Regions from separate parts of the Chryseobacillus diguaensis genome, predicted to be linked through region 2. Evidence: a T-box and tRNA genes for the amino acid it is inferred to sense, from the RefSeq annotation. Region 2 holds a T-box; the other holds one or more tRNA genes.
What was found. A T-box is a leader RNA that pairs with one kind of tRNA and senses whether it is charged. The one in region 2 lies ahead of ileS (isoleucine--tRNA ligase), so its partner is inferred to be a tRNA-Ile.
Positions count from the first base shown of each region.

Region 1: it has a tRNA-Ile gene. The T-box ahead of ileS (isoleucine--tRNA ligase) is inferred to sense a tRNA for this amino acid. The anticodon was not compared.

Region 1 is NZ_JBMKNV010000009.1:146,836-157,528, forward strand. It holds gene ACOT8F_RS14890 (peptidoglycan D,D-transpeptidase FtsI family protein) at 1-721, opposite strand, end outside; gene ACOT8F_RS14895 (MFS transporter) at 966-2,258, opposite strand; gene sodA (superoxide dismutase SodA) at 2,644-3,252, opposite strand; tRNA gene ACOT8F_RS14905 (tRNA-Ile) at 3,688-3,761, opposite strand; gene ACOT8F_RS14910 (DUF456 domain-containing protein) at 3,822-4,304, opposite strand; gene ACOT8F_RS14915 (Na/Pi cotransporter family protein) at 4,391-6,022, opposite strand; gene ACOT8F_RS14920 (DUF1189 domain-containing protein) at 6,421-7,203, shown strand; gene ACOT8F_RS14925 (MFS transporter) at 7,267-8,466, opposite strand; gene ACOT8F_RS14930 (hypothetical protein) at 8,609-8,941, shown strand; gene ispG (flavodoxin-dependent (E)-4-hydroxy-3-methylbut-2-enyl-diphosphate synthase) at 9,077-10,186, shown strand; gene ACOT8F_RS14940 (DUF4190 domain-containing protein) at 10,250-10,693, opposite strand, start outside.
Region 2 is NZ_JBMKNV010000001.1:293,975-304,667, forward strand. It holds gene ACOT8F_RS01460 (YlmH family RNA-binding protein) at 1-454, shown strand, start outside; gene ACOT8F_RS01465 (DivIVA domain-containing protein) at 592-1,095, shown strand; T-box leader at 1,400-1,625, shown strand; gene ileS (isoleucine--tRNA ligase) at 1,692-4,463, shown strand; gene ACOT8F_RS01475 (TraR/DksA family transcriptional regulator) at 4,627-4,998, shown strand; gene lspA (signal peptidase II) at 5,196-5,669, shown strand; gene ACOT8F_RS01485 (RluA family pseudouridine synthase) at 5,669-6,583, shown strand; gene pyrR (bifunctional pyr operon transcriptional regulator/uracil phosphoribosyltransferase PyrR) at 6,783-7,331, shown strand; gene ACOT8F_RS01495 (solute carrier family 23 protein) at 7,484-8,800, shown strand; gene ACOT8F_RS01500 (aspartate carbamoyltransferase catalytic subunit) at 8,991-9,911, shown strand; gene pyrC (dihydroorotase) at 9,895-10,693, shown strand, end outside.

The sequences.
Region 1 (10,693 bases), on a different contig from region 2:
GCGTTCTCAGCATGCCCTTATACGGATAGGTTCTTTCCCAGTCAGACGTTACATCAACTCCAGGCATTTGACTGAGGTGTTCGCTTACATATGCAAACTCCTCAGGTGTAACTCCTATATTTTTTATGATCTGAGGTGTATTTGAATAACCATTATCCATATCCCGCTTAATCGCAGCTATTTCCAGCTCATTTTTGTTAATCCCTGCGAGATCTTTTTTCGTTACACGGGACGTTTGCAGTTCATAAAGCTTCGCATTGCTTATAGTACCATCGTCTGCTTTTTTTCTGTCTTTAGAAGTAATTTTCTTTTTTGCTTCCTTTGGTCTTGTTAATATCCAATAATCCTTGAGATCACGTTCTGTTAGCTTAGAGGTGTCTTTTTTAATCATGTGCGATAGCTGCTGTGAAATTCTAAGGCGTTCTTGCTGGGTCGCTTCCTCTGATCGTGTATATGTAATGGCATTTAACGGTTTATTATCCACTACCGGATTATAATTCCGATCGAAGATTTTCCCTCTCGGTACTGTGGTGCTGATTTTGACTTCCTGTTTTTTCTGAACTGCTTTTTCATAGGATGTTCCGTTAATTATTTGAAGGATGCCAAGCCGGAGGATTACTGCTGTAAAAACCAAAAATATCAGCAGAAACAGCAAATTCAGACGGATAGGCAAACCTTTTTGAACCTTTTTCTGATTTTGTTCTTTTTCCCTCTTACTCATTCTATTCCACCCTTGCTTAAGTAATAGTTGAAAGCGCAGGCGTTTGCCTCCACTAATGAGAAAAAATAGAAGGCCTCAAGGAGGCTGTTTATACTGAGCTGCACAGCTATATTAAAAGAAATTTCCCGAAGCTTGTCCCTTTTATGCCAAAGAAAGAAAAGAACACCATCAATAGGTGTCCTCTTTTTATTGTATGGCTTCAATTGGTCTTTATCTACCTATTCGTTTTTTTGTCATCTAATTGTTATGTTCCATTTTCCCCGTCGAGAAGATTTGACTCTGTAACTGTATTAGGCCTGTTATCTTTTTCTATTGCTTCTTCGCTTTCAGGCAGAAAAATCCCTCTTACACAAAAATAGATCAGCGAATGTCCTGCTCCAACTATTGCGAGAAGAACGGGCAAACTGTATTTTTGGTTAAACAATGAAACAGCTGCTATAAACAATAGTAATGATACAATCCGGCCAGAGTTGAGATAAAGCTCCCTTACGACGATATACTCAATTCTTGCTTCAGCTGCATTCCACGCCCGCCCTATAACATCATAGGTAAGGGATACATACGGAACAAGCAGAAGAGGATAGGCTACAGCAATACAAACAGCATATAAAAGAAGATTTGGGAAGCTCATCTTCATCATAATAATGAAGAGGGAAAAATAGAGAATGATTCCGCCTATCAAAATTGCCCTTTTCCTCATATTTTTTTTAATTAATCTTGAGGCGAAATAATAGGCTATAAAAGCCACAGCGGAATTGACAAGACCGAATGTTCCGAGGGCTAATTCACTTCCCGACGTTATATAGACAAAGATTCCTATAACAAACGCAAACGTTCCTTCTCTCAGTCCCTGAAAAAAATGAGCATACGTAATTAGCCGCCAGTTTTTATCCCGTTTTCTTTCTGCGAGAACTTTTTTGACAACATACATACCATGTGCAGGCCTTCTATTTAGGGCCATGCTTAGAAAGACAGCTGCAACAAATAGCAATAAAGAAATAGTGAAAATGACATTATAGCCGGTATTATTAATGAAGCGGGAAATAACAGCACCCGCAACAATCGGGCCAATAATACCTGCTGAAGAAGTCAGGATACCGAGAAAACCGTTAAAAAAATCTCTCGTTTCCGGTTCCGTAATTTCAAAAGTCAAAACGTTAAAAGCAAGCCAATAAAATCCGTACCCGATTCCAAGCAATGCACCAAGCAGGAATAGAAACTCATTGGCTTGCTGGCCAATACTGAGAACACATATGTAAAACACAGATAAAAACAGAACTCCCAGCCTAAGTACAATAACTCTGTCAATTTTTTTAGCGAGCCACCCTGCAAGTATAAATGTAAGCGGCTGAAAGATAACTACAGCCAGATTGTAAATGCCCAAATCCTTAAAGTCACCCGTTTGTTTCCATAAGTATACGTTGACAAACGTATTGGATAACGAGATCCCAAGAGAATACAACCCACCGATTACTAATAGGAAAACAAGCTCTCGATTGACTTCAATTTCACCGATTACCTTTTGAAACTTTGTCATAAAAAAACTCCCTTTCTCTAGAGGTTAGTTTTCCTTGAGAAAAGGGAGATATGTATACAAAACGTGTTTTAATGAAAGATAAATGCATCACAAATTTGCATAAATCATTGATTTTTCATATTACGGCGGTCTGAGTGAAGTGCGAAAAACTTTGAGAATTAGTCTGCAAATTATTCCTTTCACATAAAAAGGCGGTTTTCGCAGAGATTATTGTTTTTCGTAAAATCCTTTTATCACGCATTTAAACTTTAATCAGGGCATCTTTTATCAAAGTTTTTGCCATACCAATAGTTTCGAGGACTTAAATATAGTCTCATGAGCAACAAAGTATAAGAAAAGAGCCTATAAAAAAGAGGAGCAAAAATCGCTCCTCTTTTATCATTCATTATTTTGCTTGAGAATAACGTTTTGAAACCTCATCCCAATTTACAACATTCCAGAATGCTGAAATGTAATCAGGACGGCGGTTTTGGTAGTTAAGGTAATATGCATGCTCCCAAACATCCAAGCCAACGATTGGTGTTTTACCTTCCATTAAAGGAGAATCCTGGTTAGGAGTGCTTGTGATTTCCAACTCGCCGTTGTTTACAACAAGCCAAGCCCAGCCGGAACCGAAACGGCCTTTAGCAGCATCTGCAAATTTTTCTTTAAATTGATCTAAGCTGCCAAATTTGCTGCTGATGGCATCTGCTAATTCACCAGTCGGCTCTCCTCCGCCATCTTTAGAAAGAATTTGCCAGAAAAAGCTGTGGTTAGCATGTCCGCCGCCGTTGTTGCGAACCGCAGTGCGAATGTCTTCAGGAACAGTGTTAAGATCCGCTACTAATTCTTCTACACTCTTGTTTTGAAGATCATCATGACCTTCTAAAGCACCATTTAAGTTTGTTACATACGTGTTATGGTGTTTTGTGTGGTGAATATTCATTGTTTCTTTGTCAATATGAGGTTCTAATGCATCATATGCGTACGGCAGTTCTGGAAGTTGATAAGCCATTTTAATCTCCTCCTATTAATATGTATTTGTGTAAAAATGATAAACGGCTGTTCATCATTCGTCCATTCTCAGATTACCAAAATTGGACGGACGTTTCAAAGAATATGCCTTAAAAAAGATAACGTTATCATCCCCTGATACCGCCTTCCTATTCATATATACAATTTTAACTCACATTTTGTTTTTTCATCATTCGTCATTTCCATAGGCTCTTTTCTTAAACTTTGTTGTTTTTTCATCCATTTAAGTGAATAGCAAATTTTAAGAAAAGATGCCACGAAGCGAATCTTATTCGTGGTCTAAGACTATACGAATAGCAACAATCTTTGCGAAAACAGCCTTTCCATAAATCAATCAGCAAACAAAAAGAACAGGCTATGCTATAGCCTGTTCTTTTGAAAAGCTGCATGCGGTTTTAATTCTGCAAATGAATTATGGACCCTGCAGGATTCGAACCTGCGACCGGACGGTTATGAGCCGTCTGCTCTAACCAGCTGAGCTAAGGGTCCTAAAGTCAGCAAGCTACTATATAAACGGTACCATTCACTCAAATTGCCTGTCAACCTAAGTTACAATACGGTAAAAAGAAAATATCCGATCATAATCAGCTGGATAACCGCTTTTGCAAAAGCACCTGATATAAAACCGATTAAGGATCCTACACCTACTCTGACAGCAGTTCCGAAATCTTTTCGATGAACAATCAATTCTGCCAGTACAGCTCCGGCAAAGGGTCCAATCAGGATTCCTGCTACAGGGATAACAAACGGTCCAATAATCAATCCTATTGTACTTCCCCAAATGGCAGCCCTGCTGCCGCCTACCCTCTTTATTCCAATCAGATTGGTCACATAATCTGCTGCAAAAAGAACTGCTGTGAAAATTCCCTCTATGATCCAAAAAATATATCCCAAGTTATAAAATCCGTAAAAGATTCCATAAAGCACAAAGCCTCCGATTATAAACACAACACTAGGAATGATTGGATAAACAAGCCCTGCGAACGCTATGATAAACATGATTACAATTAGTGCCCAATATAAAAAGTCCATCTAAATCCTCCTGTAAGCATACATTCTTGCTTACATTATTTCTATATTTACACTATTTTAACCTTTTTTGAATTGAGGATGTCAGTTTAAATCCTGTATGCTAGCACAGCTTCTGCAATATTAACGGAATGATCACCAATCCTCTCAAGGTTGCTTACGATATCGACGAAAACGATTCCAGCTTGGCCGGAACAGGAACCTTCATTTATTCTCATGATATGTTTTTTCCTTAAGCTGCGTTCCATGCCATCAATGATCTCTTCTTTTTGCAGCACTTTGCTTGCAATTCCGCTATCTTTATCGTCAAGAGCCTCCATTGCGTCCAAAAATGCTTCAGATGCAATTTGAAACATAGACTCTAGATCCAAAATGGCATCCTCAGTGAGTTTCACTTTGTTTGACAGCTGATAGTCAATGAGCTCAATGATATTCTCAAAATGATCTCCCACCCGCTCAATATCCCGAACAGTATCAAGCAAGATTGAATGCTCTTCCGATTCTCCTCTTGTCAGCACATTACTCGTTATTAGAACGAGATAATCTGTAATTTTCCTGTCAAGATTGTTAATGGCATCTTCTAATTGTAAAGCTGTATCAGCATGCTTCTGCTGATTCGTTTTTAAATACAGAGCTGTTTCCTTCATTCCAGCTGCTGCAAGCTTGCCCATTTTTAAAATTTCTTCCTTTGCCTGTCCAAGGGCAATTGATGCGGATTGTTCTATAAAAACTGGATCAAGATGCTTCGCTTTGTAAGCGGCAATGGTTTCGTCCCCGGGAATGCATTTTGTTACAAACCAGGCAAGCGCCCCTATAAACGGAAGCTGCAGCAAGGTATTGATCACATTGTACGTTCCATGCGCAAAAGCAATCGTAAGTCTCGGATTAAGAGAGAGATTCGTTTGTACCGATTCAATAAAGGTGGAAAATAGCGGAAGAAACAATAGAAATATTACTGCACCTATTAAGTTAAACGTCACATGTGCAAGAGCTGCTCTTCTGGCAGAGATTGATGCGCCAATCGATGCAAGTACAGCAGTAATGGTTGTTCCAATATTGTCTCCAAAAAGAACTGGGAGCGAGGTTTTAAGATCAATAAGATTTTGAGAGTACAGTTCCTGCAAAATCCCAACTGCTGCACTTGAACTCTGAACAATGACAGTTGAAAGAGTCCCCGCTAAAACGCCTAGAAGCGGGCTTGAACCCATCCCTAAAGCAAGATCATGAAAGCTTTTTACACTGCTTAAAGGTTCCATTCCTTTCCCCATAAGTTCCAGCCCATAAAAAAGTGCTCCAAAACCAAAAATAACCTGTCCGGCGTTATGTATTTTCCGGCTTTTAAAAAAGAATAGCAGCAAAGCACCTGCCGCAAGGATGACAAGTGAGTATTCAGCCACCCTGATGCCGATAATAAAGGCTGTTACAGTTGTTCCAATATTAGCTCCCATGATGATGCCGATTGCCTGGCGCAATGTTAAAAAGCCGGCACTCACAAGGCCTATGGCTATAATAATTGTCCCGCTGCTTGACTGAATCAGAATGGTGAAAATCATTCCGGTCAATACTCCGTAAAAAGGACTTGATGTAAATTTATCAAGACTGTCCCGCAGCCTGTCTCCTGCTGCACGCTGCAATGCGTCTCCCATATATTTTATGCCAAAAAGAAAGATCCCGAGTCCCCCAATAAACTGGAAGATCAACTCTTGGATGCTGATGCCCAACCTCTTCAACCCCTTTAAGGTCAACTCTTCTATCTCTTATATAAAACTTGTTTTCGCAAAAATCGCTGCTATTCGTACGGTCTTATGACACGCATAAAGATAAGCTTCGTGGCATCTTTTCTTAAAATTTACAGTTGTATTTTAGCTTGATATTCGCTTAATTGAAAGAAAAAACAATAAAGTTTAAGAAAAGAGCCTGTATAAACCATTAATCCTACACAATTATTAACCATACGTATATTTATTGTAAAGTTTTTTCTGATTCACTGATACAACCTTTACAAAAAATTAATAAATATCCTGAATTTGAGCTGTAATGCCCGATTAGCTGTTATCTTGTATAATATAGAAGTTCATACTAAAATTAAGCCGGAGTCTTAAAGAAGGAAGTGAGTCACTTGAACCTGTTCACCCAATTTTATAAAAGCACACATTCTCCAAAAACCATAGCATCCTTTCGATTTCAAGGAATAGGAAAAACCATTTTATACGTTTTTCTTCTCTCTCTTATCTCCATTCTTCCTGTTCTGTTCTTTCTGGGAAGCACAATCGTTACAGGCTTATCCAGTTTTGATCAAACGGTAAAAAAAGATTTTCCTGATTTTCAAATTGTGAACGGAACATTGCAATCAGATGCCAAAGATCCGATTGAAAAAAAAATCGGAAATTATATTATTGTATTTGACTCGAGCGGCAAATACGGAGCTAAAGAAATGGAGCAAAAGGAAAATGCAGTGGGATTGTTAAAAAACCAGTTTATTATGGTATCCGGAGGCCAATCACAGAGTTATACATATAATATGACAGGTAATGTGGATTTAACAAAAGCTGAGATAGTCGATATACTGAATCAGCTTAATTCAATGAAACCAATTCTTTTAAGTGTTTTAGCCTTTATTGTCTACTTCTTTTCAAGCGCTTCAAAATTTATAGAAGTAACTGTTCTTGCTTTAATCGGTTTGCTGCTAAAAAAGCTGGCCGGCAAAAAAGCGAATTACAAGAATCTCTGGGTTATTTCTGCTTATTCTGTTACGCTTGGAACTTTGTTTTTCACTATCATGGGTGCTTTACAAGCAAATGTGCCAAGTCCAGGCCTTCTCAATTGGTTTATTCACATCGTGCTTTTCTATTTGGCCTTAAAAGAAATTCCTGGTTCGACGTCGAATAAAAAATTGGCATGAAAGAGAAAAGGGCAGATCCATAAATATCTAATGGATCTGCCTTTTTATTTGTCACTATAGAGTCTATGAAAATTTTGCTGATAAAAGCTGCTGAATCTTTTTCCGGTAAAAAGAAATCCAAAATAAGGCTTGGCTGAATGCGAGCAAGATAAAGGAGTATAAAAACATCTGTTCAGGAGTATTCATCCAAACACTGTAAACAATCGGGCCAAGTGCAACACCAGAAAACCTTGCCAGCCCGTAAAGTCCAACTACGAATCCTCTCTCCGAATCCTTTACACTTGAGGTTATAAAGGTATTAATACAAGGCAGTATAAACCCCAGCCCTCCAAAACCCACTGTTAGAAAAAACAGCAGAAATGAAAAATTTTGAAAGACAATAACACACATGAAGGAAACAAACATCATCAAGCTCCCCACTGCTAAATACTGCTTCATTAAGTGATGGTCTGTTTTTATTTTTCTCCCGGTCCAATAGGAAGTAATTGTCATGGAGATCAAGGGAAAGGCAAACGAAAACCCTTTAAAAAATCCGTCTATATGATAAGTTTCTTCTATTAAATATGCAAGGTAATAAAGCAGCCCATAAAGCAGGAACAGCCCTGTACCTCCATATAAATATGCAGCAAAAAGCCATCCTTTTTCCCGCTTAACAACTTTTCCAATATTGGATAGATAATCGTTAAATTTAATGGTTTTATCTCCTGAAGGAGCTTTTTTTATCAATAAAAAGATCCCTGCCCCAGTTAAGACTCCAATTACCGGGAAAATAAAGAAAGGGGCATACCAGCTAAATAGAGCAAGTACAGCGCCTGCGATCGGAGCAACGACCTTGGCAAATCCATTGAACCCTTCTAATATGCCAAGCTGCCTTGAACGTTCTTCCCCAATGAATACATCACCGATTAATGCCATTGCAAGAGGCGTTGTCCCACCAGTACCAAGCCCCTGAATAAACCTGCCTGCAAGCAGCGTGTGATATGCTGCCCCCTTATTAATAAAGCCTGACAGAATACAGAGCAAAGCTCCTATTGTAATAACCGCCATCGAAATTAAAATTAATTTCCGGCGGCCGTACCGGTCTGATAAAAAACCTGCAAATGGAATGATTAACGCTGCAGGAATACTAAAAATGCTAAGAATAATACTTGCTTGGGGACTGGTTAAATTCAACTCACCCTCATATTGAGGGAGAAGCGGAATCAGCATAGAATTTCCCAGGACCATTAAAAATGGTAGCATGCCAATAATCAATGTTATCATGAATGTTTTTTTCAAATTCGTTCCCTCTTCTATGAATGGTTTGTGAGGACAAGCATACAATGTAGTAACAACCCGGCTAAACTCTTAACGTGCTTCTAATGATGAAAATTATGTACGGTAAATCAGAGAGGTGGTCCTTAAAATGAAACGTTCTCTCTTTCTTTTGATACTATCTTTTCTTTGCTATATCGTTTATTATGACTTATCGAAAGGAACTTTACCCGCAGTTACAACACATGCCCAGGAAAAAATTGCGGAAGTTTCCACAGTCGAAGTTTCACATAAAGGTTACGAATCAGTAAAAGTTCAGTCAGGTGATACAGTATTATCTGTAATGGAAAGTTTAAACAGCAGCTCCTCGCCCAATCTTTCAATTGAAAAGTCCATAAAAGACTTCGAAGCCTTGAACCCTGGGACAAAAGCGGAACAAATCGTTATCGGAAAAACCTACAAATTTCCCGTTTATAAAAAATAAGGAACCGCGAATTCCTTGTCAATAAGACATATACATTGTTACAATATGAAGGGATGATTTGGTTAATCCAAAAGCAGACCCGGCATAACTTTTTGCCGATTACTCTATTTAAGGAGAGATCCACTCGTGGGTGAAATTACACATCGTACGAAAACTCGTCCCGTTAAGGTTGGTAATTTAACGATCGGCGGAAACAATGAGTTAATTATACAAAGCATGACAACAACCAAAACTCATGACGTAGAAGCAACAGTTGCTGAAATCAAGCGTCTTGAAGAGGCAGGCTGCCAGATTGTGCGTGTTGCATGTCCTGATGAGCGAGCGGCAAACGCTATTTCGGAAATTAAAAAGCGCATTAATATTCCTCTTGTTGTAGATATCCATTTTGATTATAAATTGGCTCTGAAAGCCATTGAAGGCGGAGCAGATAAAATCCGGATCAATCCCGGAAACATCGGCCGTAAAGAAAAAGTTGAAGCTGTTGTGAAAGCAGCAAAAGAAAAAGGAATTCCAATCCGAATTGGTGTTAATGCCGGTTCACTCGAAAAAAAAATACTCGAAAAATATGGATACCCTACCGCTGACGGAATGGTGGAAAGTGCCCTTCACCATATCAAAATTCTTGAGGATCTGGATTTTCACGATATTATTGTTTCCATGAAAGCATCTGATGTCAACCTTGCCATCGAAGCTTATGAAAAAGCATCGAGAGCGTTTGACTATCCTCTTCATCTTGGAATTACAGAATCCGGAACGCTTTTTGCCGGAACTGTCAAAAGTGCGGCAGGCCTTGGAGCCATATTAAATATGGGTATTGGAAACACTTTGCGCATCTCATTGAGTGCGGATCCTGTAGAAGAAGTAAAAGTAGCGAGAGAGCTTTTGAAATCCTTCGGTCTTGCTTCTAATGCAGCGACTCTCATCTCATGCCCTACATGCGGACGTATTGAAATTGATTTAATCAGCATCGCCAATGATGTTGAGGAATATATATCAACGATCAAAGCACCAATTAAAGTAGCTGTCCTGGGCTGTGCGGTAAATGGCCCTGGTGAAGCACGTGAAGCTGATATTGGCATTGCAGGTGCACGCGGAGAAGGATTGCTTTTCCGGAAAGGCCAAATTGTCCGTAAAGTCCCGGAAGAAACAATGGTGGACGAATTGAAAAAAGAAATTGATATTATTGCAGCAGAATATTTTGCAAAGCAAAAAGCTGAAGCAGAAGAAGCAGCTCTTAAGGCTTAATATCGGTCAAAGAAGGAGCCGGGGAAATATCCCCAGCTCCTTTTTTTGATCTTTAAGAATGCCTTAATAGAACGGAGTAATAAACAGTCCCATAAGGACAGCTACTATCCCAATCCCTATAGCCCAGTTACCCATTGTTTTTGCATCTTTTCGGCGTGCTACAAAGCCGACAATAATCCCTGCTGCTCCTAAAATGACCGGCAAAATGAATAAGCCGATAATTGACAATGCTAAGGCAATATAACCTGTACTTCTGTTTGCCCCTTCTCTTGCTGGTTCTTCAGAATGATCCCGATCATGATTTATGCGGTCATGGCTTCTTACTGTGCCTGCGGGTGCTGCAAACTCTGCAGCAGTTTCCTCATCATAACCGTGATCATGGTGATCCACTTTTGTTACAGCCCCAACCGGCGCCGGCATGATGGCAGAGGTCATATCGAAATCATCTTCAGAAACCTCTCCTGCCTCACGCTTTTCTTCTGTGAGATCTTCCTTTTCTTCTCTCTT
Region 2 (10,693 bases):
AGGGTCACTTTTGTCACTTGGGCTAGATAGGGCCAAATTTGGTGATATTCTGTTTCATGAAAATCAGGTTCAGCTCGCAGCCGCAAAAGAATACGAACCATTTTTATTAATGAACTTTCATGAAATCGGAAAATCAAAAATCTCTTTGATTCCAATTGCGTTTTCTGAAATCATTGAACCGAAGGAAGAAATACAGGAAATGTCATCTACAGTATCTTCTTTAAGGCTGGATGCAGTAGCCGCAGCTATCTACAATCTGTCAAGGCAAAAAGTGCAATCACTTATTTCCGGAGGAGCAGTAAAAGTAAACTTTCGGGTAGTGGAGCAAACTTCTTTTCTCTGCAGAGAAGGAGATACTTTATCAATAAGGGGCTATGGAAGAAGCAAACTGGTGTCCATAGAAGGGAAAACAAAAAAGGAGAAAATCCGTATTATTGCTGGCAGGCAAAAATAATTTGCCGAAATAGCAGGATAATGACCAAATCTGTAGAAATATGCTTTATAATGGTCTATAGATCGGATTTTTTCTCTAAACATTATGGCAAATACCATTTTTAAAAGGTTTATTTTATACATATGGAGGTGGCCTCAGTGCCTTTAACACCGTTAGATATTCATAACAAGGAATTTAATAAAGGATTTCGCGGTTATGATGAAGACGAAGTCAATGGTTTTCTTGATCAGGTGATCAAGGATTATGAAATAACTATCCGCGAAAAGAAAGAACTTGAATCCAAAGTGCTTGAAATGGATGATAAGCTCAGTCACTTCATAAACATCGAAGATACACTCAATAAATCAATTCTTATTGCACAGGAAGCTGCAGAAGAAGTGAAACGTAATGCCCAAAAAGAGGCAAAGCTGATTATTAAAGAAGCTGAGAAAAATGCTGACAGAATCATTAATGAATCACTTTCGAAATCCAGAAAAATTGCTATGGAAATTGAAGAATTGAAAAAGCAGTCAAAAGTTTTCAGAACAAGATTCCAGATGCTGATTGAAGCACAGCTGGATTTGCTTAAAAATGATGATTGGGATCACCTTCTTGAATATGAAGTAGAATCCATTTACGATAATGAGGAATCAAAATATTAAAAGAGCGGCGGTAGTCTATCGCGGCAAGCACAAGTGAAGCTTGGCTTGTGAACTAGAGCCGATGGCGCTGGAGCTAGATGCAATGCGCAAACTGAGTTACTTATTATTATCTGTTTTCGCAAAGATTGTTGCTAATCGTATGGGATAAGAATGCGCATAAAGACTAGTCTCTGTGGCATCTTTTCTTAAAATTCTAAGGTGTATTTATGCTTTAAATTCACATGAATGAAAAAAATAAAATTTAAAACTTGACTGAACGGTACTGAGTCGCATATAATACGTACATTATTTAAGAATATTGGTTAATAGGACTGTGACAGGGACAGTAAGTTTCCAGCGGTTTATTTTAAGCGATCCGGTGATGGTGCAAGACCGGAATAAACAGGAAAACGAAAATCACCCTTGAGTTTCTTTCTGAAAACAGAAGTAGGAAAGACGGTTTATTCACGTTACGAATGAATCGAGTGGACAAAAATGCAAGTATTTTGTCTATAAGGGTGGTAACGCGGGAAAACCTTCTCGTCCCTTTCTATAGGGATGAGGAGGTTTTTTGTTTTTCTTGCCAAGGCTGACCAAGAATTATTGGAGGGAATTACATGGAGTACAAAGACACTTTATTAATGCCGAATACTGAGTTTCCCATGAGAGGAAATCTTCCTAAACGAGAACCTGAAATGCAGAAAAAGTGGGAAGAAGCAAATATTTATAAAAGAGTTCAAGAACGCACAGAAGGACGCCCGCTTTTTGTTCTTCATGACGGTCCTCCTTATGCAAACGGCGATCTTCACATGGGCCATGCGCTTAATAAGGTATTAAAGGATTTTATCGTCCGCTACAAGTCAATGAGCGGATATCAAGCACCATATGTTCCAGGCTGGGACACTCATGGACTGCCAATTGAAACAGCCTTGACGAAAAACAAAAAAGTGAACAGAAAAGAAATGTCCGTAGCTGAATTCCGCAAGCTTTGTGAAGAATACGCATGGACACAAATCGAGAATCAGCGTACACAATTCAAAAGTCTAGGCGTTCGCGGAGACTGGGAAAATCCTTATGTAACCTTGAAGCCTGAATATGAAGCTGAACAAATTAAGGTCTTCGGAGAGATGGCGAAAAAAGGCTACATCTATAAAGGGAAAAAACCTGTTTATTGGTCTCCATCAAGTGAATCAGCTCTTGCAGAGGCTGAAATCGAATATCAGGATAAGCGATCACCATCCATCTATGTAGCATTTGAAGTAACAGACGGAAAAGAAGCCTTGGATAACGGTGATAAAATCATTATCTGGACAACAACACCATGGACAATTCCGGCAAACCTCGGCATTTCCGTGCATCCTGCACTTGATTATTCAGTTGTAAATGTGGACGGAAACCGGTATGTTGTTGCTGCTGAATTATTGGAGTCTGTTGCTAAAACACTTGAGTGGGAGGACTTTGAAGTAGTCCGGACGGTTAAAGGACAGAGTCTTGACCGTGTGATTGCCAAACATCCTATCTATAACCGTGAATCATTAGTAATGCTTGGTGAGCATGTAACAACAGATGCAGGTACAGGCTGTGTTCACACGGCTCCTGGACATGGGGAAGATGACTTCATTGTAGGCCAATCCTATGGTCTTGATGTTCTTTGCCCTGTAGATGAAAAAGGGTATATGACAAATGAAGCTCCTGGCTTTGAAGGGATTTTCTATGACAAAGCGAACAAGCCGATTACGGAAAAACTCCAGGAAAATGGCGCTTTGCTTAAACTCAGTTTTATCACTCACTCTTATCCGCATGATTGGAGAACGAAAAAACCAACCATTTTCCGTGCCACTGCACAGTGGTTTGCTTCCATCAAGGATTTCCGCAGTGAGCTTTTGACTGCTGTAAAAGAAACGAAATGGGTGCCTGCGTGGGGTGAAACCCGTTTGTACAATATGGTTCGCGACCGGGGAGACTGGTGTATTTCCCGTCAAAGAGCATGGGGTGTTCCAATTCCTGTTTTTTATGCTGAAAACGGTGAACCGATTATTACGAATGAAACAATTGACCACGTATCTGCCTTATTCAGAGAGCACGGGTCTAACATTTGGTTTGAAAAGACTGCGAAAGAATTGCTGCCTGAAGGGTTTACTCACAAAGACAGCCCGAATGGCCAATTTACAAAAGAGAACGATATTATGGATGTTTGGTTTGACTCTGGATCATCTCACCAGGCTGTACTTCATGCAAGGGAAGATTTGCAGCGTCCTGCTGATCTTTATCTTGAAGGCTCTGACCAATACCGCGGCTGGTTTAACTCATCCTTGTCCACAGCTGTTGCCGTTACAGGAAAAGCACCTTATAAAGGCGTTTTGAGCCATGGTTTTGCACTGGATGGAGAAGGACGGAAAATGAGTAAATCTCTAGGGAATGTCGTCTTGCCTTCAAAAGTAATGAATCAGCTTGGAGCAGATATCCTTCGTCTCTGGGTTGCTTCTGTCGACTATCAGGCTGACGTTCGCGTTTCTGATGCCATCTTAAAGCAAGTGGCAGAGGTTTACCGTAAAATCCGCAATACGTTCCGTTTCTTGCTTGGAAATCTTTCAGATTTCAATCCTGAGAAGGATGCAATCGGGACTGCTGAATTAAGAGAAGTGGACCGTTACATGCTCGTGAAGCTGAACAAGCTGATTGATAAAGTGAGGGATGCTTACGAAAATTATGAATTCGCTGTGATTTACCATAACATCCACAACTTTTTTACGATTGAACTCAGCTCCTTCTACTTAGATTTTGCAAAAGATGTTCTGTATATTGAAGCTGCAGACAACAAAGAAAGAAGAGCCATTCAGACTGTTCTTTATGAAACACTTCTTACAGCAGTAAAATTGACTGCTCCGATTCTTCCGCATACGGCTGATGAAGTATGGGAAAAAATCGATTCTGTTCAAGAAGAAAGTGTTCAGCTTGTTGATATGCCTGAAAGCACGACACTTGAGAATGCGGACCAAATCGAGAAAAAATGGGATGCATTTATGGCACTCCGCGATGACGTCTTAAAGGCGCTTGAGGTAGCAAGAAATGAAAAGGTGATCGGTAAATCACTTACAGCTGATGTAAAGCTTTATCCGTCTCAAAAAGCAAAAGAGCTTCTCGAATCTGTTCAAGAAGATCTGAAGCAGCTGTTTATCGTTTCAAGCTTCAGCATTGCAGGGTCCTATGAAGAAGCACCTGAATCTGCCCAAACATTTGATCAGGCTAAGATTATAATCGAAAAAGCTGAAGGTGAAACGTGTGAGCGCTGCTGGATTGTGACGAAGGAAGTAGGAGAAAATCCTGAGCACCCGACGCTTTGCCATCGCTGTGCTTCCATTGTCGAAAAATACTATACAGAAAAGTAATAAATATAACCGCTGTCAAGCTGCAGCGGTTTTTTTATTGCAAAAAACGCTCTTCTGCTTCAATCATATTCCAGTGGCAGGAAAGGAAAAAAATGAACAGGGTGAAGAGACGGATTAGGGACAAACTATTTTTACAATCAAGCCGACATAGGAGATGACAGCATTGGACGATCATTATGAAGCAATCCGTTATGAGCTGGAATTGATGCGGGAAGAATTGAAAACCAGGTTGTTTGAGCTATGCTGTTTTGAATCTCCCTCTCTTGATCCTGGCAAACATTTTTGCAGAAAAAGCGATCTCCTATTTCACATTAAAGAAGAATTGTATGATGTGGAATATTCCTTGTCCAGAATTGAAGCAGGCACCTATGGATTCTGTGAACTGACAGGAACACCTATATCATTTGAAAAACTAAGGATTTTGCCGACCGCTCGAACACTTCAAGACTTTTCCTATAAGGAACAATATGAGAAAAAATCACTTCCTTACATGTACAGCCCTGTTTCATCCTCACCAGAAATTAATCTTCCGTAGCACGAAAAGCAAATTTGAAAACTGCCCGGAATTTCAAAAGGGCGGTTTTCTTTCCCTAGGAAGCTTTTGCATAAAAAATTATCCCCTGCTAGTTAAATGACTGTGCTATTCAACTGCAAAACAGCTTTACTCCAGTCTTTTTCAATGATAAAATTCTACTCGTACCTATTTTGAATGCTGGGGGAACACGAGTGCGTTTGTTTAGTTATTTGCTGGCGATTTTTATCATATTAATGGATCAACTGACAAAGTGGGCTATTGTAGCAAAGATGAATATAGGGGATGAATTTCCCGTTATAGACAACGTCTTATATATTACTTCTCACAGGAATAGAGGAGCGGCCTGGGGGATACTCCAAGGGAAAATGTGGTTCTTTTATTTAGTGACAATCGCTGTAATAGTGGGAATCGTTTATTACATACAAAAGTTCGGCAGAAGTTCAAAACTGTTTGCAGTCTCCCTTGGCTTGATGCTTGGAGGCGCAATAGGCAACTTTGTTGACCGTGCCAGAACGGGAGAAGTAGTGGATTTTATCCATGCGTATGTTTTTTCATACAATTTCCCGGTATTTAATATCGCGGATTCATCGCTTTGCGTCGGAGTAGCTTTGCTGTTTGTCCAAATGCTGCTGGATGGAAAAAAGGCGAATGAAGGAGAGAAAAATAGTTAATGGATATATTGGAATTTGTCATTGCACCTGAACAGCAAAATGAGCGTATTGATAAGGCGGCAGCCTCTTTTGGAGAGGACTGGTCGAGAACACAGGTGCAGCAGTGGATTAAAGAGGGGCTTCTGACTGTAAATGATGCCCCAGTTAAAACCAATTATAAATGCCAGGCAAACGATAAAATTGAAATTACGCTGCCTGAACCGGAAGAACTGGATGTTGTTCCGGAGGAAATGAATCTTGAAATTTATTATGAAGACAGCGATGTTCTTGTCGTGAATAAACCCCGGGGAATGGTCGTGCATCCGGCTCCAGGACATTTAACAGGCACACTAGTGAACGGCCTGATGGCTCATTGCACGGATTTATCAGGTATTAATGGGGTACTCCGTCCTGGAATCGTCCATCGAATCGACAAGGATACTTCTGGCCTGTTAATGGTTGCTAAAAACGACATGGCTCACGAGTCCTTAGTGAATCAGCTGGTTGAAAAAACAGTAACAAGAAGATATAAAGCGATTGTCCACGGAGTGATTCAGCATGATCAGGGCACAATTGATGCCCCAATCGGACGGGATAAACAGGACAGGCAAAGCATGACGGTTACAAAAGCTGGCGGAAAGGATGCTGTGACTCACTTTAAGGTGCTGGAACGCTTCAAGGATTTCTCTTATATTGAATGCCAGCTTGAGACTGGAAGAACTCACCAAATAAGAGTTCATATGAAATATATCGGCTTTCCGCTTGCAGGGGACCCGAAATACGGACCAAGAAAAACATTGGAAATTGGCGGGCAGGCTCTTCATGCCGGTATTTTAGGCTTCGTACACCCCCGTACTGGTGAATATCTGGAGTTTGAGGCCCCACTTCCTGAGGAATTCACCACATTGTTAGAACAGCTGAAAAATAATCGTTGACACCACGTTCTAATTTTGAAATAATATTTACAGTTATATAGCGATCCTTTAATACGGTCCCGTGAGGCTGAGAAGGAAGTCATCAACGGCTGATTTGGCCGCTGATTTCTGTTAGCATAAATGATTATGCCCTCTCTCCTCAAAAAGGATGAGAGGGCTTTTTATTTGTCGAAAATTGCTATTGAAATGAGGGTTTCAAATGTCACAAAAAGCAATTGTCCTGGACGAACAGGCAATCAGGAGGGCACTAACAAGGATTGCCCACGAAATAATCGAAAGAAACAAAGGGATTGAAAATACCGTTCTCGTTGGCATAAAAACGAGAGGCATTTACTTGGCAAAACGGCTTGCTGAAAGAATTAAGCAAATAGAGGGGAAATCGGTTATGATCGGTGACCTGGATATTACTCTTTATAGGGACGATTTGTCATTGAAAACAGAGAATAAAGAACCTCTTGTCAAAGGGTCAGACATACCGCTCGACATTACAAATCAAAAAGTCATTTTAATTGATGATGTGCTCTATACAGGAAGAACGGTCCGGGCTGCAATGGATGCCTTGATCGATATCGGGAGGCCATCTCAGATTCAGCTGGCTGTCCTTGTGGACAGAGGGCATAGAGAGCTTCCGATCAGAGCTGATTATGTAGGTAAAAATATCCCAACATCAAGTTCTGAAAAGATTGTTGTAGAGTTGAATGAAATAGATGAAATCGATCAGGTAGCCATATTTGAAAGAACAGAATAGTTCCCTTTAAACGCATTCCAGAGAGTCTGCAAAGGGGTTAAAAAACAGCGCAGGAATAAGCAGTATGCCTATGCTCTGTTTTAAAAAACCTCTTTGCAGCAATGCAGAGAGGTTTTTTTGTTTGGCAGGAACCTAAATAAGGAGGAAAAAAAATGAACCATACTAACAATCAAGTTATTTTAGATGTAGAAGAAAAACCAAAAGCCCTTAAATGGCTGGCACTTAGCTTTCAGCATTTGTTTGCCATGTTTGGAGCAACAGTGCTCGTTCCCTTTCTTGTTAAGCTCGATCCGTCCGTAGCACTGATTTCAAGCGGAATTGGCACCATTACCTTTTTGCTCATCACACGCGGGAAGGTTCCGGCTTATCTTGGCTCCTCATTTGCTTTCATTGCTCCTTTAATAGCGGCAAAAGCTGCAGCCGGGCCGGGAGCTGCAATGGTTGGAAGCTTTCTTGCTGGTGTTGTATACGCGATTGTGGCGTTGCTCATAAAATTCTCGGGTTACAAATGGATTTTAAGAGTGCTCCCGCCCATTGTAGTTGGGCCGGTTATCATGGTTATTGGACTAAGCCTTGCTGGAACTGCCGTTAATATGGCTATGAACGATGCAAAAGGACATTATAGCCTGCTTTCATTTTCAGCAGCTCTCTTGACCCTTGCCGTCACGATCATATGCTCCATCTACTTTAAAGGATTTTTTAATCTGATTCCGGTACTGATTGGAATCGCAGCAGGCTATATTTATTCACTCTCTGTAGGACTTGTAGATTTCGCGAAAGTAACAAGTGCCCCTTTATTGAAGCTTCCTGATTTTATCATCCCATTTGCTGATTACACACCTGCTCTGACACCGGATATCATTTTCTTAATTGTACCGATCGCAGTTGTGACAATCTCTGAACACATCGGACATCAGCTTGTGCTGAGCAAAGTAGTGGGAAGAAATTATATTAAAGATCCAGGGCTGCACTCATCTCTTTTTGGAGATGGAGTCGCTACAATGATTGCAGCTTGCCTTGGCGGCCCTCCAAGCACAACTTATGGTGAAAATATCGGAGTACTCGCCATAACAAGAGTTTACAGTGTGTTTGTCATAGCGGGAGCAGCCATATTTGCGATCCTGTTTGGTTTTGTGGGCACCATATCTGCTTTCATCAGTTCCATTCCTCAGCCTGTAATGGGTGGTGTCTCTATCTTGTTGTTTGGAATCATCGCTTCATCTGGTCTTAGAATGATGATCGACAGCAAAATCGATATTGGAGATAAACGGAATCTGATCATTTCTTCCGTCATCCTGGTTATCGGAATAGGAGGAGCCGCCCTGAAATTCAGTGATAAATTTGAGCTTCAAGGCATGGCGCTTGCTGCCATTATCGGTGTCATCCTTAACTTGGTGCTCCCTGGGAGGAGCAAGGAAGAAATTATTGTACTTGAAGAAGATTCAGCTAAAAAACATACAGTAGCATAACCACCTTTTAATGTAAGTCCTGAGAGGCTTTCAAGGGTGTTTGCCTAAAAAAGAGGATAGAGTTACTTCCCTCTTTTCTTGCCTGCACCCTGTAGCTTATAAAAGCTTGGGTGCATTTTTTTAGGCTCATTTCTGGGGTGACAAACAAAAAGTACATGATAAAAACGTTTACGAAAGGAAGGGATTGGAAATGAAACATCTGCTCGCAATGAATGAACTAACTGCGGAAGAAATCCATGGAATTTTGGAGGATGCCGAAAATTTTAAAAGCGGTATGAAATTCTTTAAAAAGCAAGAGCCGATTTTTGTAGCCAATCTGTTCTTTGAACCAAGCACCAGAACTAGGCTTAGCTTTGAAGTAGCAGAAAAAAGGCTCGGACTAGAAGTTCTGAACTTTGAGCATGAGGGGTCAAGCATTCAAAAAGGAGAATCTCTTTACGATACAGTAAAAACCCTTGAAGCCATTGGAGCGCGTGCATGTGTGATCCGGCATCCGGATGATAGCTATTTTCAGGAACTTGTAGGAAAAGTCAATCTTTCCATCATAAATGCCGGAGACGGATGCGGCCATCATCCAACTCAATCACTGCTTGATCTAATGACCATTAAGGAAGAATTCGGGTGCTTTGAGGGTTTAACCATTTCAATTCATGGAGACATCCGTCACAGCCGGGTAGCACGCTCGAACGCCGAGATTCTTAGCAGGCTTGGAGCAACGGTTCTTTTCAGCGGTCCAGAAGAATGGGCAGACCCAGGAAACAGCTATGGAACGTATACAGAGGTAGATGACGCCATTGAAAACTCTGACATTGTTATGCTTCTTCGAATCCAGCACGAGCGTCATCTTGAGAAAAAAGAAGTAAACAGTGCCTATCTTGAGAGATTCGGCTTAACGGCTGCAAGGGAGAAAAGAATGAAGGATTCCGCGATCATTATGCATCCTGCTCCTTTCAACCGGAATGTTGAGATTGCAAGCGGGCTTGTAGAGTGTGAACGATCCAGAATTTTTAAGCAAATGGAAAATGGTGTATTTGTAAGAATGGCTGTGCTAAAGCATTCTCTTGAAGCTGAGAAATGGGAAGGAGAAAAAAATCATGTCTTATGTTCTTAAAAATATATTTATTTTAAATGAAGAGGGTAAGCAGCAAAAAGCAGATATATTTATCGAAAATAACAGAATTGCAAAAATCGCGGAAGAAATAGGCGAAATCGGTGCAGAAACGATTGATATGAATGGTTGTCTGGCTGCACCTGGGTTTGTTGATCTCCATGTGCATTTAAGGGAACCTGGAGGCGAGCACAAAGAGACAATTGAAACTGGTTCACTGGCTGCTGCAAAAGGCGGTTTTACAACAATAGCGGCCATGCCGAATACAAGGCCAGTTCCGGACACGAAAGAACAGCTTGAGTGGCTTCAGGAGAGAATCAAAGAAAAAGCCAGTATTAACGTTCTTCCCTATGCGTCTATAACAGTCAGACAAACGGGTAAAGAACTGACAAACTTTCAAGAATTAAAAGCGGCAGGCGCTTTTGCTTTTACAGATGATGGTGTTGGCGTTCAATCAGCTGCCATGATGTATGAAGCCATGCAGTCTGCAGCTAAGTTAGACATGGCGATTGTAGCCCATTGCGAAGACAACACGCTTATTTATAAAGGAGCAGTTCATAAAGGCGAGTTTTCAGAAAAGCATCAGCTAAGAGGCATACCTTCCATTTGTGAATCAGTTCAAATTGCAAGAGATGTACTGCTGGCTGAAGCAGCAGGATGCCATTATCATGTTTGTCATATCAGCACAAAAGAGTCTGTGCGGGTTGTAAGAGATGCAAAAAAAGCTGGAATAAAAGTTACGGCAGAAGTAACGCCGCACCACCTTTTATTGAGTGATGAAGACA